DNA from 4 places in the Thalassotalea coralli genome. Region 4 is predicted to be linked to each of the others. Evidence: predicted binding sites of a transcription regulator. Region 4 holds the regulator's gene; each other region holds the start of a gene.
What was found. The regulator sigma-54, encoded in region 4, starts transcription at its own class of promoters, with help from an activator protein. The targets are predictions, from matches to a motif close to GTTGGCACGNNNNTNGNNT.

Region 1 (3,184 bases), on a different contig from region 4:
TTGGCCAGATTCAGCGGCCAAACCATCCATTAACGCATCAATGTCTTCTGGATCCGTTAATTCTTCCTCAATCTCAACCAGTTCTTCTGGTTCTTCATCGTTGCTCGTTGCGTCGAGTTGAATGTCACCATCGTCAGCATCGAGTAATAAATCATCTAGTGCGCCTTGATCTAAAACACCACCTTCTAACGCTTCACCTTCGCTAAGGTCATCTTCTTCATCTAAATTTGACAATAACGAGTCTAAATCGTCTTGATCAAGTTCTCCGCCTTCTAACGCTTCTGACGTCTCTTCTTCGAGTGAGGTAACATCTTCTAATGATATTTCTTCAAGATCGTCTAAATCGTCAAGATCATCAAGATCGTTAAGCTCGTCATCTAAATCACTAATATCATCATCAAGTAAATCATTAGTTAAAGATTCTAAATCATCGCTGAACAATTCATCATCTTTACTGCCATCGCCTTCCGCTAAATCAATCGACAGTTCATCATCAAGCGATAGCTCGTCATCAAGTGATAATTCGTCATCAAGGGTAAGTTCATCATCTAACGATAATTCTTGTTTGTCTTCAGCGACTGGCGCTTGTGCTTTTTCTGCAATTGGTTCGGCTACAGCTTCTGTTGCCGCAGGCTGTGATTGATTACTCTGGTTGCGTCTTAAAAACAGTACTAAAAAGGTAATAACTAGAATCGCAGTAATCGAAGTTAACCCAGATAGAAACCAAGGATTTGACAAAATGCTTCCTTGCTCTAGCTCTCGCTGTTGCTTCTGCAGCATCAACTCCTGTTGAAAGGCATTAGAGTTTTCCAATAGCGACTGCAGCATTGCATTTGTGGTCGAGTCGTTTTCGGCTTCAGTTTCTTTTACCTGTGTCACTTCTTGGCGAATTGAATCAATTCGGTCATTAAAAGCGTCTAATCGCTCTTGTGTCGACTCGTATTGAGTTAACAGTGCTTGCAATCCTTGAATGGAGTCCGAAACATCCTGCTGTAGAGACTTCAAGCGCTCAGTTTGCGAGGCCTCATAAGTTTGCAGTTGTTCATTAATTTCCGTTTTAGCTTGCTCAAGATCTGTTTTTTTAACAACTTCAACCTTAGTTGGCGTAGCTTTTGGTGAACTAGTAACACTGGCAGCCCAAGTTGAATCATCTTGTTCTGACTTGGCTTTTGCTTGTTGAGGGTTAATTCGCGCGATTTCTTCAGGGCTGGGAATTTTTAGAAAACGCCCGTCAATCATATGGTTTAAGTTATTGTCTTTAAACGCTTGCGGATTCTTATCAAATAGCGCCTGCATCACCTGATATACAGAATATGAGGTATCAGGTCTTACTTGAAGGGCAATATTCCATAGGGTGTCTTTTGATGTAATAGGGCCATAGCGATCATAAGGAAAGGCATCAGTGCTTTTAGGGCCACGGATACGAATACCGCTTTCTTCTGCGGCAAATGAAGACACGCTGACAGTACTAACACTAATGAACACAATCTGCCAAAGGCACAAGCGTAACAATCGTTGCATTAAGATTTCCTAGCTTTTGTTATTCTCTGCCAAACATTTGGCACTTACAACTATTGAGAATTCAAAGCAAAAATTATTCCAACAATCTTATATTAGCCCTAGTTCTTTTATTTGAAAACGTTTGAATCGAAATAAAAAGTTGCCTAATTGGCGTCAAATTATCTCGCTCAACTAGGACATTAATAGCCAATATCAATTTTATTATTCTGGCTAATGGGCATTAAATAAAGATTAAATTTCTTATGTATTTATAACAAAAAAACTCGTCGTTAACTATAACGACGAGTTTTTATTTTTCTTTAGGGCGTGTTGATCTTTCAAGGCTATTTTTGCAGCAATTTATCATGTTTTTATACAAGACATGATAAATGCTGTCCTTTGGATTCGTTTAAATGCATTTTTCTCATTGTTACTTGCTCTGTGCGTAGAATAACTATGCGTATCACAAGTGCCGCGATAAAAACGCATTTAATCCGAACAAAATTTAACCCTGAAAGATCAACACGCCCTGGTAAAACAGTATTTAAGTTATTAACTTAAGTGCTCTTTAATCAATAATTCAGCAATTTGTACACTATTTGTTGCCGCGCCTTTACGAACATTATCCGCAACTACCCATAAGTTGATGCCGTTCGGATGGCTGATGTCTTCGCGAACACGACCAACGAATGTTGCGTCTACGCCACTGGCTTCGCCAATTTGTGTTGGGAAGTCTTCGTCTTTTTCGCAAAGTTCTACACCTTCAGCTGTTTTTAATAATTCTTTAACCTGCTCGGCAGATGTCTGTTCACGAGTTTCAATGTGAATAGCTTCTGCGTGACCGAAAAATACTGGTACGCGAACAGCTGTTGGGTTAACACGAATCGTGTCATCACCTAAAATTTTATTTGTTTCCCACACCATTTTCATTTCTTCTTTGGTGTAGCCGTTATCCTGAAATACATCTATTTGTGGGATCACGTTAAAGGCGATTTGACGAGAGAAATTCTTAGGCTCAATTGGCTTACCGCTAAGTAAATCAGCACATTGCTTAGCTAATTCGTCCATCGCTTCCTTACCAGCACCAGAAACTGATTGATAAGTACAGACGTTAATACGGTCAATACCTACAGCATCGTGAATAGGCTTTAACGCCACCATCATTTGAATAGTAGAACAGTTTGGGTTAGCGATAATGTTGCGGTTGCGGTAATCCGCTAATGCATCAGGATTAACTTCTGGCACAACTAGTGGAATATCTGGTTCATAGCGAAACTCAGAGGTGTTGTCGATTACGATACAGCCAGCATCACCTGCTTTAGGCGCAAATTTTGCCGATGTTGCGCCGCCAGCCGAGAAAAATCCAATTTGTGCCAAGCTAAAGTCAAAGGTATCTGCATCGATAACTTCAATACTTTCGCCGTTAAATTCAATTACTTCACCTGCTGAACGTGCACTTGCCAACGGGTAGAGTTTGTTTACAGGAAAATCTCTTTGCTCAAGAATTTCCATAATGGTTTTACCCACTAGCCCTGTTGCACCTAACACGCAAACATCATATTTCTGTGCCATTTTCTTTTTGTTCCTAAACTAGACAGTTCTTAATTAATAAATCCCAACCGATAAATCGGCGAATCAGTTGAGTCCTTATTTGTTTGTACCGATAAAGAAGAAAACTCCCTGC
Region 2 (3,184 bases), on a different contig from region 4:
ATTTTTTAAGACTAAGTACGATATATAAACAAAACTAACAGCCATACTCTAAAAAATTAGGTACGACAATGCAACGACTCGCCCCAGCTTTACGTGAAGATAATGTTCCTTTAGATTTAATTTCCCTAATAAAAACCATTTTAGCGGCGACAAAGGAAATTTCATTTCGTGTTAGCCAAGCACACCTTGGCGGATTAATGGGTTCAACTTTAGACGAAAATATCCAAGGCGAGATTCAAAAGAAACTTGATGTTGTCGCCAATGAGCTCATTAAAGATATCTTATTAGAATCGGGGTTTGTAAAAGCAATTTCTTCTGAAGAAGAAGAAAGCTCAGTAGCAGGTGATCCTGATGGCAAGTTTGTTGTGTCTTTTGATCCATTAGATGGCAGCTCAAACATCGATATCAACTCATTAATCGGTACTATTTTCTCTATCCATGAAGCTATTCCAGGCATGGATGCTGAAGACCCAGCGCAGTTCCAACAACCAGGTCATAAACAAGTGTGTGCAGGCTATGTGCTTTATGGTCCATCAACAATGTTAGTGATGACCACAGGTCAAGGTACTCACTTTTATGTATTAGATCGTACCCACGGTGGTTATTTGTTAGTTGAACGAAACGTACAAGTGCCTGTTGACACTAAAGAGTTTGCGATTAATATGTCAAACCAGCGCTTTTGGCAAGAGCCAATGCAAAATTACATTGCTGATTTAGTTGCTGGTGAAACTGGCCCTCGCGGCAAGAACTTTAATATGCGTTGGATTGCAGCTATGGTAGGCGATATTCACCGTGTACTAACTCGAGGGGGGATTTTCACCTACCCTGCAGATAACAAAAATCCAGAAAAGCCGTACAAGCTTCGCTTAATGTATGAAGCAAACCCAATGAGTTTCCTTATTGAGCAAGCGGGTGGCTTAGCCATGACTTCTCAAGGTCGCATTATGGATATTGAACCAAATGATATTCATCAACGCGTTGAAGTTATAATGGGCTCTAAAAACGAAGTAGAAGCCTGCTTGAGTTATTACAAATAGCTCACCCTTTGTTATTTCGCATCAGTTACTTTCCTGCTTCGTGCAGCGGATATCTAAGTAACTGGTGCTACTACTTATTCATCTTATGTATAAGTGTCAGCGATTTTTACACTTATTAATTCTTTCTGTTCATAAGCCTTACTACCTTTTGTTTTTAATGAATTTTTTAGATTGGCAAAAAACTTGCTAATAGCGATTTGCTATAAAAAGCGCTAATTTTACTAACAAGGAATATATGGAAATGTTGAAAAAACTTCTTATGGTTGCAGTTCTTGCAACTGCTTCTATCACGGCAAAAGCTAATATTATCGTTGATGTAGAACTACAGTTACTTGCTGATGTTTCAGGAAGTGTAGATGATAGTGAATATGCTTTACAGTTAGAAGGCTATGCAAATGCATTTCGTTCACAAGACGTAATTAATACGATCTTAGCAGGAAACAATGGACAGATTGCGGTGCAATATATTGAGTGGGCATATGAATATCAGCAGGAGATTCAAATTAATTGGACTCTGATTGATAGCGCACAAGCTGCTTTAGATTTTGCAGACACACTAACTAACCTTTCAAGAGCATTTGAAGGTTGGACAGGTATTGGCGCCGCTATAGAATTTGGTGCAGCCCAATTTGCCAATAATGGTTTCGAATCAACTCGCCAAGTAATGGATATTTCTGGAGACGGTGAGTCAAATAGAGGCATTGCTACATCAGTAGCAAGAGACAACGCGTTAGCAAACGGTATCGATACCATTAATGGCATCACTATAGGAACCGCATCAGGTTTACAGGCATTTTATCAAAACAATGTAATCGGCGGAGTCGGTGCATTCCACCTACATGCTGATACATTTGCTGATTTTGAAGCAGGTATTGAAAGAAAGCTAATTAAAGAAATCCGCTCAGTACCTACACCAGCAACTATCGCTTTATTTGGTCTTGCACTAGCCGCTTTATCATTAAGAAAGCGCAGCTAAGAATAACCCCAAGTAAATCAATGCTAATCATCAAGCCGTTTATTTCGATAAGCGGCTTTTTATTGGACAAATATAAAATCAAATCTATGCTTTGTAGAGTAATCGCAGACTCCTCTTTGCCTTAATAAAAGGAATTAAAATGAAACCATATATATTAGGTAGTTTAATATCACTCGTGTTATTTGGCTGTGGAGGAGGAGGAAGTAGCAGTAGCTCTAGCTCTCCTTCTGGCGGAAATTCCTCACCTACAACACCGACTGTAACTGAGTCTAAAGGTGTTGTTATTGATAGTCCTATCGAGGGAATATCCTATACGGCTAACAGCTTTAGTGGCGTCACTGACGCTAACGGAGAATTTAGTTACCGAACTGGTGAAACGATTACTTTTTCTATTGGCGAATTCGAACTAGCTAAAGTCGAAGGCAAAGCATTCATCACGCCGATGGATTTAATGGATATCTCAAACATTCACTCACATAGCGTCATTAATTTCGCGCGATTTGTTCAGTCAGTAGATGAAGACCAGGACGTCAATAACGGCATTACCCTCTCTGAAGACACAATTAATATTATTTCTAGCTTCAAAGACGACCTTAGTTTTGCATTATCAATTGAGGATTTTGAAACTGACCCATCAGCAGCGGGCATACTCTCTCAATTAAACCGAACGCTAGTTTCGGCTGAGAGCGCTATTAGCCACCTTAAAGGTTCCCTTGACGCCATCAGCGCTCCAGCACCTGTTATCGGTTTTAATGCAACAGTGAACTACAACTATGAAAGACAAGAACGAAAAGAAAAAGTACAACTTTATCAAGTAGCTGATTCAAGTAGTTATGTTGAAAAGCAGATATATCGCCCCAATCCAGTCGGTGACGTAGAAATCAATCAACCAGCTAATCATGAAATTTATTTAGGTATTGACCCGATTTATGAAAGCGCCAATGGCGATGTAGAGTTTGTAAAAGCATTTGTCGAAGGCGTTGGTGCAGATGATCCGACGTTAGTGATGTTGTTTCAATTCAGATCAACGATGGAAACGCTATACAATAATGGCCAACTCTTTGGCTTCTCCATAACAACAAATCAAGATGATTTTCGTGTTTACTTGAACCAAAAATACGAATTCATCATGCACCAAAATGACCAAGAGTTGTATGAGCAAGTTAAATTT
Region 3 (3,184 bases), on a different contig from region 4:
GAGTATAAAATCAATCCAGAAAAATTAGCTGCAAGTATTGCCAACTTTGAGTTTGAGTTAACTCGAGCAAACTAAGCTTTTAAGGATTCATATTGAACCAAGTACGTGATCATAAAGCAGAGCTAGAAAAACAGTTGCAACAATTATTGCAGTTGGAGCAGGTTCTTGATAATGAAAAACAGGTATTGGTACAAAATGAACCAGAGAAGCTAGCCGCTTTATCTGAGCAAAAAAATGCTTTGTTAATAGCCATACAAGAACAAGACAAGCTTTTTGCTCAAAGCCCAAGTTTTAAAACAGAAAAAGCAGCGGGTAACTTTAAAGAACAACTCGACCTTATTGAAAACTCATTATTGCGTTGTAAAGATAAGAATTTGATCAATGGTCAAATTATTCAACAGTCTCAGATAGCTGTAGAAAGAATGAAAACTGGCTTATTGCAACAACACAACAAAGCTTCCATGACATACGATGCTAAAGGTAAAACTAGTGGTGGCTTGAGTAGCTTAGGAATCAAAGCATAAGATCAGTAACCTGCTTAATAAACGACACATAAAAAAAAAGTGGCTTTTAGCCACTTTTTTTTATGTGTCGTTTTCGCTGTCCATTCGCCGTTTATTAAACAATCAAACACTAATAGTATTTCACGTCTTTAATCTCTTGCTTTCTCATGTTGGTTTGGTAAATCTGCCAAACATCAGCAAAGTCTAAGCTTAACTCAGTAGTGTAAGTGTCACCAACAGGGTAACTTTTAACCACTTTAGCACCTCGAATAACACCATGAACAGAAGCCGTTAGTTGCTGATTATTAATAATCAAATTTTGCATCGTCACTTCTTGTCCAATTTGCTGCCCATACACCTGCTCCGCCAATTCAGCGTAAGCCGCAAGCTTTGACGCTTTTATTGCCATCAGCATTTTTTGCGTATCATCTGTTGCCCGTTGACTGCTGATAGGAGCTTGCCCTATCGCCTTTAATGTTGGAAATGCCTCAGGCTCAACCGTTTGCCATTGAACATGCTTATCATAAACGGAACTACAAGCGGTAACAGTTAATGCGAGCGACAAAAGAAGGGTTTGTTTTATTCGGCGCATATTAATATCCTCTACTGCTGAATTTCCACGGCACGAGCATCTTCCATTAACTCTTTGTCTTCTCGTAAAATCATCCCGTCTTTCATACGAACATTTTCTTGTCTAGCTAGTTCGTCGCCAAGAACCCAGTTTGGGATAAACGACTGCGATGTTGCGACCACAACGCGAGATTGCATACCTATCATTCTTGCATTAACCATAACACCGCCTTCTTGCCTTACCATAGTCCCAGCAACCACGTAGTCAATAATTTGTCGTTCAGGTAGCTCTTTCCAATCGCGGCTAAACACATAGTCACCTTCTTTAGTAACACGAATATGACCGGTCGTTTTAAAGTCAACCACAATTAAACCATGGCGTTGCAATTCATGAACGAAGTTCTCAGACAATTGATTACCCAACCAATTCGTAGATTCGAGATCTTCTAAATTGACAAATGAAGCAACAGCGACAGGTGTTTTAGGTGTCACAAAAGAACTGCTGTCTAACATCTGATACGCTAAGCCTTTTACTACGTCATTAATTGCATGTTTCGGCAATTCATAGGCGTCAATTGGCCCTTTATCTTGATGGCTGACTCGATAAAAATCACTACCATCAGGGTGCATTGTGCAAGACATAACGCTAGACGCCACCGCCAAGGTTAACCACTTTTTCATTGAGTCGTCCTCAAAATCACATCGAAGTTTGAAATATTTACTGCATAAATTACGCCAACTTTTAACGCCAACAATATGTCAATTGTTTGTAGGCACAAAAAATGCATTATTTAAATCTGTTACATAAATCACGGCTTTTACACTGATTTACATTGCTCAGGTATAGTTTGTTATCGGCACTATGCAGTAAAAGTATTAGGCAATTTTTAAACCAGTATTGGGTACATTATGCGGTTTCTACTCTTAATTTGTTGTTTGTTCACTTGGATAAGCGCTGAAGCACAGTGGTATCAAGCCAAGGGCAAGGCTGTGGTTATGCAAGGAAACACTTCTGCAGCAAAGGCTAAAGCCACTGAAAACGCACTAAAAAAAGCACTATTGGTAGCAGGGGCTTCAGTTTCAAGTATTCAACAGGTTGTCAATGGACTACTGACCCAAGATGCGATAGATATCCGAGCTACTGGAACAGTTAACTCCTTTGAGATTATCGACGAAATACATAGCAATGACATCATCACGGTAACTATTCGTGCCGATATCATTGGCAAAATGCGGCAATGTTTTTCCGCAGATTACCGAAAATCACTGTTACTTGCTCGCAGCCATATAAAAGAAAGAGAGCACGCCAATGTTGGTGGAATTTATGCGCTTGACGACAGCTTCGTTAAACAGTTATCTAAAAAGATAAAAGACAGCGGCCTTTACTTGTCTCCTAAATTATCGGTCAAATCTAGCACCGCTTTCTCACGTTATAACCAAAGCCTTAATTCAGAAAAAATCAAACATATCGCCATGTCACTTAGTCAAATGACAGATAGCCAATACATTCTCTTTTCTGAAATAGAAGATCTCTCATTTAGTAATGAAGCGAATAACAGCTGGAAAATCTGGCAAGCTGATAAGTTCGATCGCTACTTCGCCGTGTCAGTTTACTTATACAACGGCAATGATGGTGAACAAATGTTTCATAAACGCTATCAATCTTTAGCGCCTTGGACATTTGATAAGCGCCAACAAGTCGATGTTCGTTCAACCAGCTTTTGGCAAAGTGAGTATGGGATGTCTATAGATTCTACGCTAGATATTATTCTGGCAGATATTGACGACTACATGATGTGCCAGCCAACTCGCGCTCGCATCGTACAAGTAAGTGGCAACTCTATGCTATTTAACTTAGGCAGCAATCACGGCGTAAAAGTAGGAGACAAATTCTCACTGCTTCATCAAAGCCACTTTACCAGTGATCAAGGCACCCTTTACCCTGGATACAATGTGAGTGACACCCAAGTTACCGTGACACGCGTTTCCGGCAACAGTGCTTTTGCATCAAGCTCAGACGGTCAATTAATAGATAGCATTCAAATAGACGATTTGGTTGTTCGTTATTAAGTGTGTTTACCACTTGATTCGTCGAGATAATCCTTTTTTAA
Region 4 (3,184 bases):
CTACATCGACAATGTCGTCATTACACAAGGCAGCTTAAAAATAAAAGCAGATCTCGTTCAAGTGTTATCAAATCCAGATTCAGAGCCAAAAACCTATATCGCAAAAGGGTCTCCAGCAACCTTCGAGCAAATTTTAGAAGATGGTACGCCTATTTATTTACAAGCCAATGAGATTACTTACGAGCCGGCAAAAAATACTATAGTCATTTCGGGTAATGCAGAATTAAGGCAAGCAGGAAGCATGGTAAAAAGTAGCGTGATTACCTATAACCTTCTAACTGAGCAAGTGCTTGCAGATAGTAAAGACAACGAACGAGTACAAACCACTCTTCAGCCGAAACAACTGGAAAAGCTTAAAAAATGAGTGCAGTGTTAAGTGCTAGCAATCTAGCTAAATCATATAAAGGCCGCCAAGTTGTAAAAAACGTTGGCTTATCTGTTGAAGCCGGGCAAATTGTTGGTTTACTTGGCCCTAACGGCGCTGGCAAAACCACGTCCTTTTACATGATTGTTGGCCTTGTTAACAATGACAAAGGCAAGATCACCTTAGATGGTGAAGACCTTACACTATTGCCTATGCATGAGCGCGCGCGTCGAGGCATTGGCTATCTGCCACAAGAAGCCTCGATTTTTAGAAAGCTAACTGTTTATCAGAACATTATGGCTATCTTAGAAACACGTAAAGATCTGAACGCTATCGAGCGAGAAGAAAAACTCGAACACTTAGTTGAAGAATTTAATATCGGTCACATTACCGAAAACACAGGCATGAGCCTATCTGGCGGTGAGCGTCGTCGCGTAGAAATTGCTCGTGCGTTAGCGGCTGATCCTAAATTTATATTGCTAGATGAACCCTTTGCTGGCGTAGACCCAATTTCTGTCGGTGATATTAAGAAAATTATTCTACACTTAAAGAACAAGGGAATTGGTATTCTAATTACTGACCACAATGTACGTGAAACCCTCGATGTGTGTGAACATGCTTATATCGTCAGTCATGGAGAATTAATCGCTCAAGGGAATGCAGATCAAATTTTAGCGAATCAACAGGTACGAGATGTATATCTTGGAGAGCAATTCACGTTATAGTTGTGATAAGCTGTTAAAAAAACAAAACCAATAACCTTGGAAAGGATAAGAATTAGATAAATGCGCCCTAGTCTTCAACTCCGTATTGGACAACAACTGACTATGACACCTCAGTTGCAACAAGCGATAAAATTGTTGCAGCTGTCAACGTTGGATCTACAACAAGAAATTCAAGAAGCGCTTGAAAGCAATCCTTTATTAGAAGTTGACGAAGCAGCTTCCGCTAACCAAGAATCTCAGCCTGATAATTTAGAACAAGCTTTTTCTGAAACAACGGAAACGCCTACGGCGAATGATGGCTCTGAAGACGCCTCGCCAACCATTGATGAAATCAGCACAACAGAAGCAATGGATAAGTCTGATATTCCAGAAGAGCTGAATATAGACACCACTTGGGATGAAAGTTTCAGTGCAGGCGTATCAAATACAGGTGCCGCTGCTCCTTCAGAAGATTTTGTTTATCAAGGTGAAACCACAGACTCCATTCAAGATCACCTTCGCTGGCAAATGGAATTAACACCATTTACTGAGACCGACGAAGCCATCGCAATGGCAATTATCGACGCTATTGACGATGCCGGTTATTTAACGGTAACCACCGAAGATATTTTAGAATCTCTTGGCTTAGAAGATGTTGAATTGGATGAAGTAGAAGCTGTGCTTAAGCGCATCAACGTATTCGATCCAGTTGGTGTCGGTGCCCGCTCTATTCCTGAGTGTCTAATTATTCAATTAAACCAATTTGATAAAGATACGCCTTGGCTAGAAGAAGCCAAGCTAATCATTGGCGAGCACATTGACTTACTAGGTAACCGTGACTATCGCACCATCATGCGTAAGACACGCTTGAAAGAAGACCAATTACGCGAAATTATTCGTTTGATCCAGTCACTAGATCCTAGACCGGGCGACTCAGTGATCAAACAAGAAGAGCAATACATTATTCCTGATGTATCTGTTGAAAAGAAAAATGGTCGTTGGGTGGTTGAACTAAATCCAGATACTGCGCCTCGCCTTTCAGTAAACCAACAATATGCTTCTATGGCGCGTTCGATGAAAAATTCTAACGATAGCCAATTTATTCGTTCTAATTTGCAAGAAGCCAAATGGTTTATCAAGAGCTTAGAAAGCCGTAACGATACACTATTAAAAGTAAGTAACTGCATTGTTCAGCGCCAACAAGGGTTCTTTGAGCATGGCCCAGAAGCTATGCGCCCAATGGTTCTTAACGACATTGCCGAAGCTGTAGATATGCATGAATCTACGATTTCACGTGTAACCACACAAAAATACATGCACACCCCACGCGGGATATTTGAACTAAAATATTTCTTCTCTAGCCATGTGAGTACGGAAAATGGCGGAGAGTGTTCTTCCACTGCGATCAGAGCTTTAATTAAAAAGCTGGTCGCAGCAGAAGTGCCAGCGAAACCACTGAGCGATAGTAAAATGGCTGAGTTGTTAGCTGAGCAGGGCATAAACGTTGCAAGACGGACCATAGCCAAATATAGAGAGTCTCTAGGCATTCCACCGTCTAATCAGCGTAAAAGTTTACTGTAAACCTTGAAAGAAGGATGAGAGCTTATGCAAATTAATCTTGCTGGACACCATGTAGAAATCACTGAACCTATGCGCGATAGCGTTAATAAAAAGTTTGCAAAGCTTGAGCGACATTTTGATCACATCAACAATGTCTATGTAGTACTTACCGTAGAGAAGCTCAACCAAATTGCGGAAGCAACTGTTCATTTAAACGGTACCGAAGTTCACGCCAAAGCACAGAATGAAGACATGTATGCTTCTATTGATTCTTTAGTGAACAAACTCGATAAACAAATCCTCAAATATAAAGGCAAAATAAGCCAACACTAGTTTCAACTTCAATGAAAATATCCGACATCATGACAGAGAACTGCACTTTATGTGCAGTTCCTGCTACTAGTAAAAAAAGAATCCTAGAAATCATTTGTGAAAAAGCTGCAGAAAATGCAGTTGAAATGAATACCTACACCTTACTTGAAAGTTTAATGCAGCGTGAAAAAATGGGCTCAACGGGTATCGGCAACGGTATTGCCATTCCTCATGGCCGGTTAGC

Region 1: ACOB80_RS12715 (FimV/HubP family polar landmark protein) is a predicted target of sigma-54. The motif match lies at 1,586-1,604, and genes of this name have one in related genera.
Region 2: ACOB80_RS16130 (DUF1194 domain-containing protein) is a predicted target of sigma-54. The motif match lies at 1,208-1,226, and genes of this name have one in related genera.
Region 3: ACOB80_RS01005 (flagella assembly protein FlgT) is a predicted target of sigma-54. The motif match lies at 1,843-1,861, and genes of this name have one in related genera.

The regions. Positions count from the first base shown of each region.
Region 1 is NZ_JBVVBK010000004.1:383,532-386,715, reverse strand. Features, by position in the region: gene ACOB80_RS12715 (FimV/HubP family polar landmark protein) at 1-1,521, opposite strand, end outside; gene ACOB80_RS12710 (aspartate-semialdehyde dehydrogenase) at 2,053-3,072, opposite strand; gene ACOB80_RS12705 (4-phosphoerythronate dehydrogenase) at 3,102-3,184, opposite strand, start outside.
Region 2 is NZ_JBVVBK010000006.1:273,686-276,869, forward strand. Features, by position in the region: gene ACOB80_RS16125 (class 1 fructose-bisphosphatase) at 69-1,037, shown strand; gene ACOB80_RS16130 (DUF1194 domain-containing protein) at 1,279-2,013, shown strand; gene ACOB80_RS16135 (hypothetical protein) at 2,153-3,184, shown strand, end outside.
Region 3 is NZ_JBVVBK010000001.1:246,370-249,553, reverse strand. Features, by position in the region: gene flgM (flagellar biosynthesis anti-sigma factor FlgM) at 1-75, shown strand, start outside; gene flgN (flagellar export chaperone FlgN) at 93-524, shown strand; gene ACOB80_RS01015 (LPP20 family lipoprotein) at 634-1,095, opposite strand; gene ACOB80_RS01010 (FlgO family outer membrane protein) at 1,107-1,754, opposite strand; gene ACOB80_RS01005 (flagella assembly protein FlgT) at 1,983-3,143, shown strand.
Region 4 is NZ_JBVVBK010000007.1:288,270-291,453, reverse strand. Features, by position in the region: gene lptA (lipopolysaccharide transport periplasmic protein LptA) at 1-364, shown strand, start outside; gene lptB (LPS export ABC transporter ATP-binding protein) at 361-1,089, shown strand; gene ACOB80_RS17900 (RNA polymerase factor sigma-54) at 1,150-2,649, shown strand; gene hpf (ribosome hibernation promoting factor) at 2,674-2,961, shown strand; gene ptsN (PTS IIA-like nitrogen regulatory protein PtsN) at 2,973-3,184, shown strand, end outside.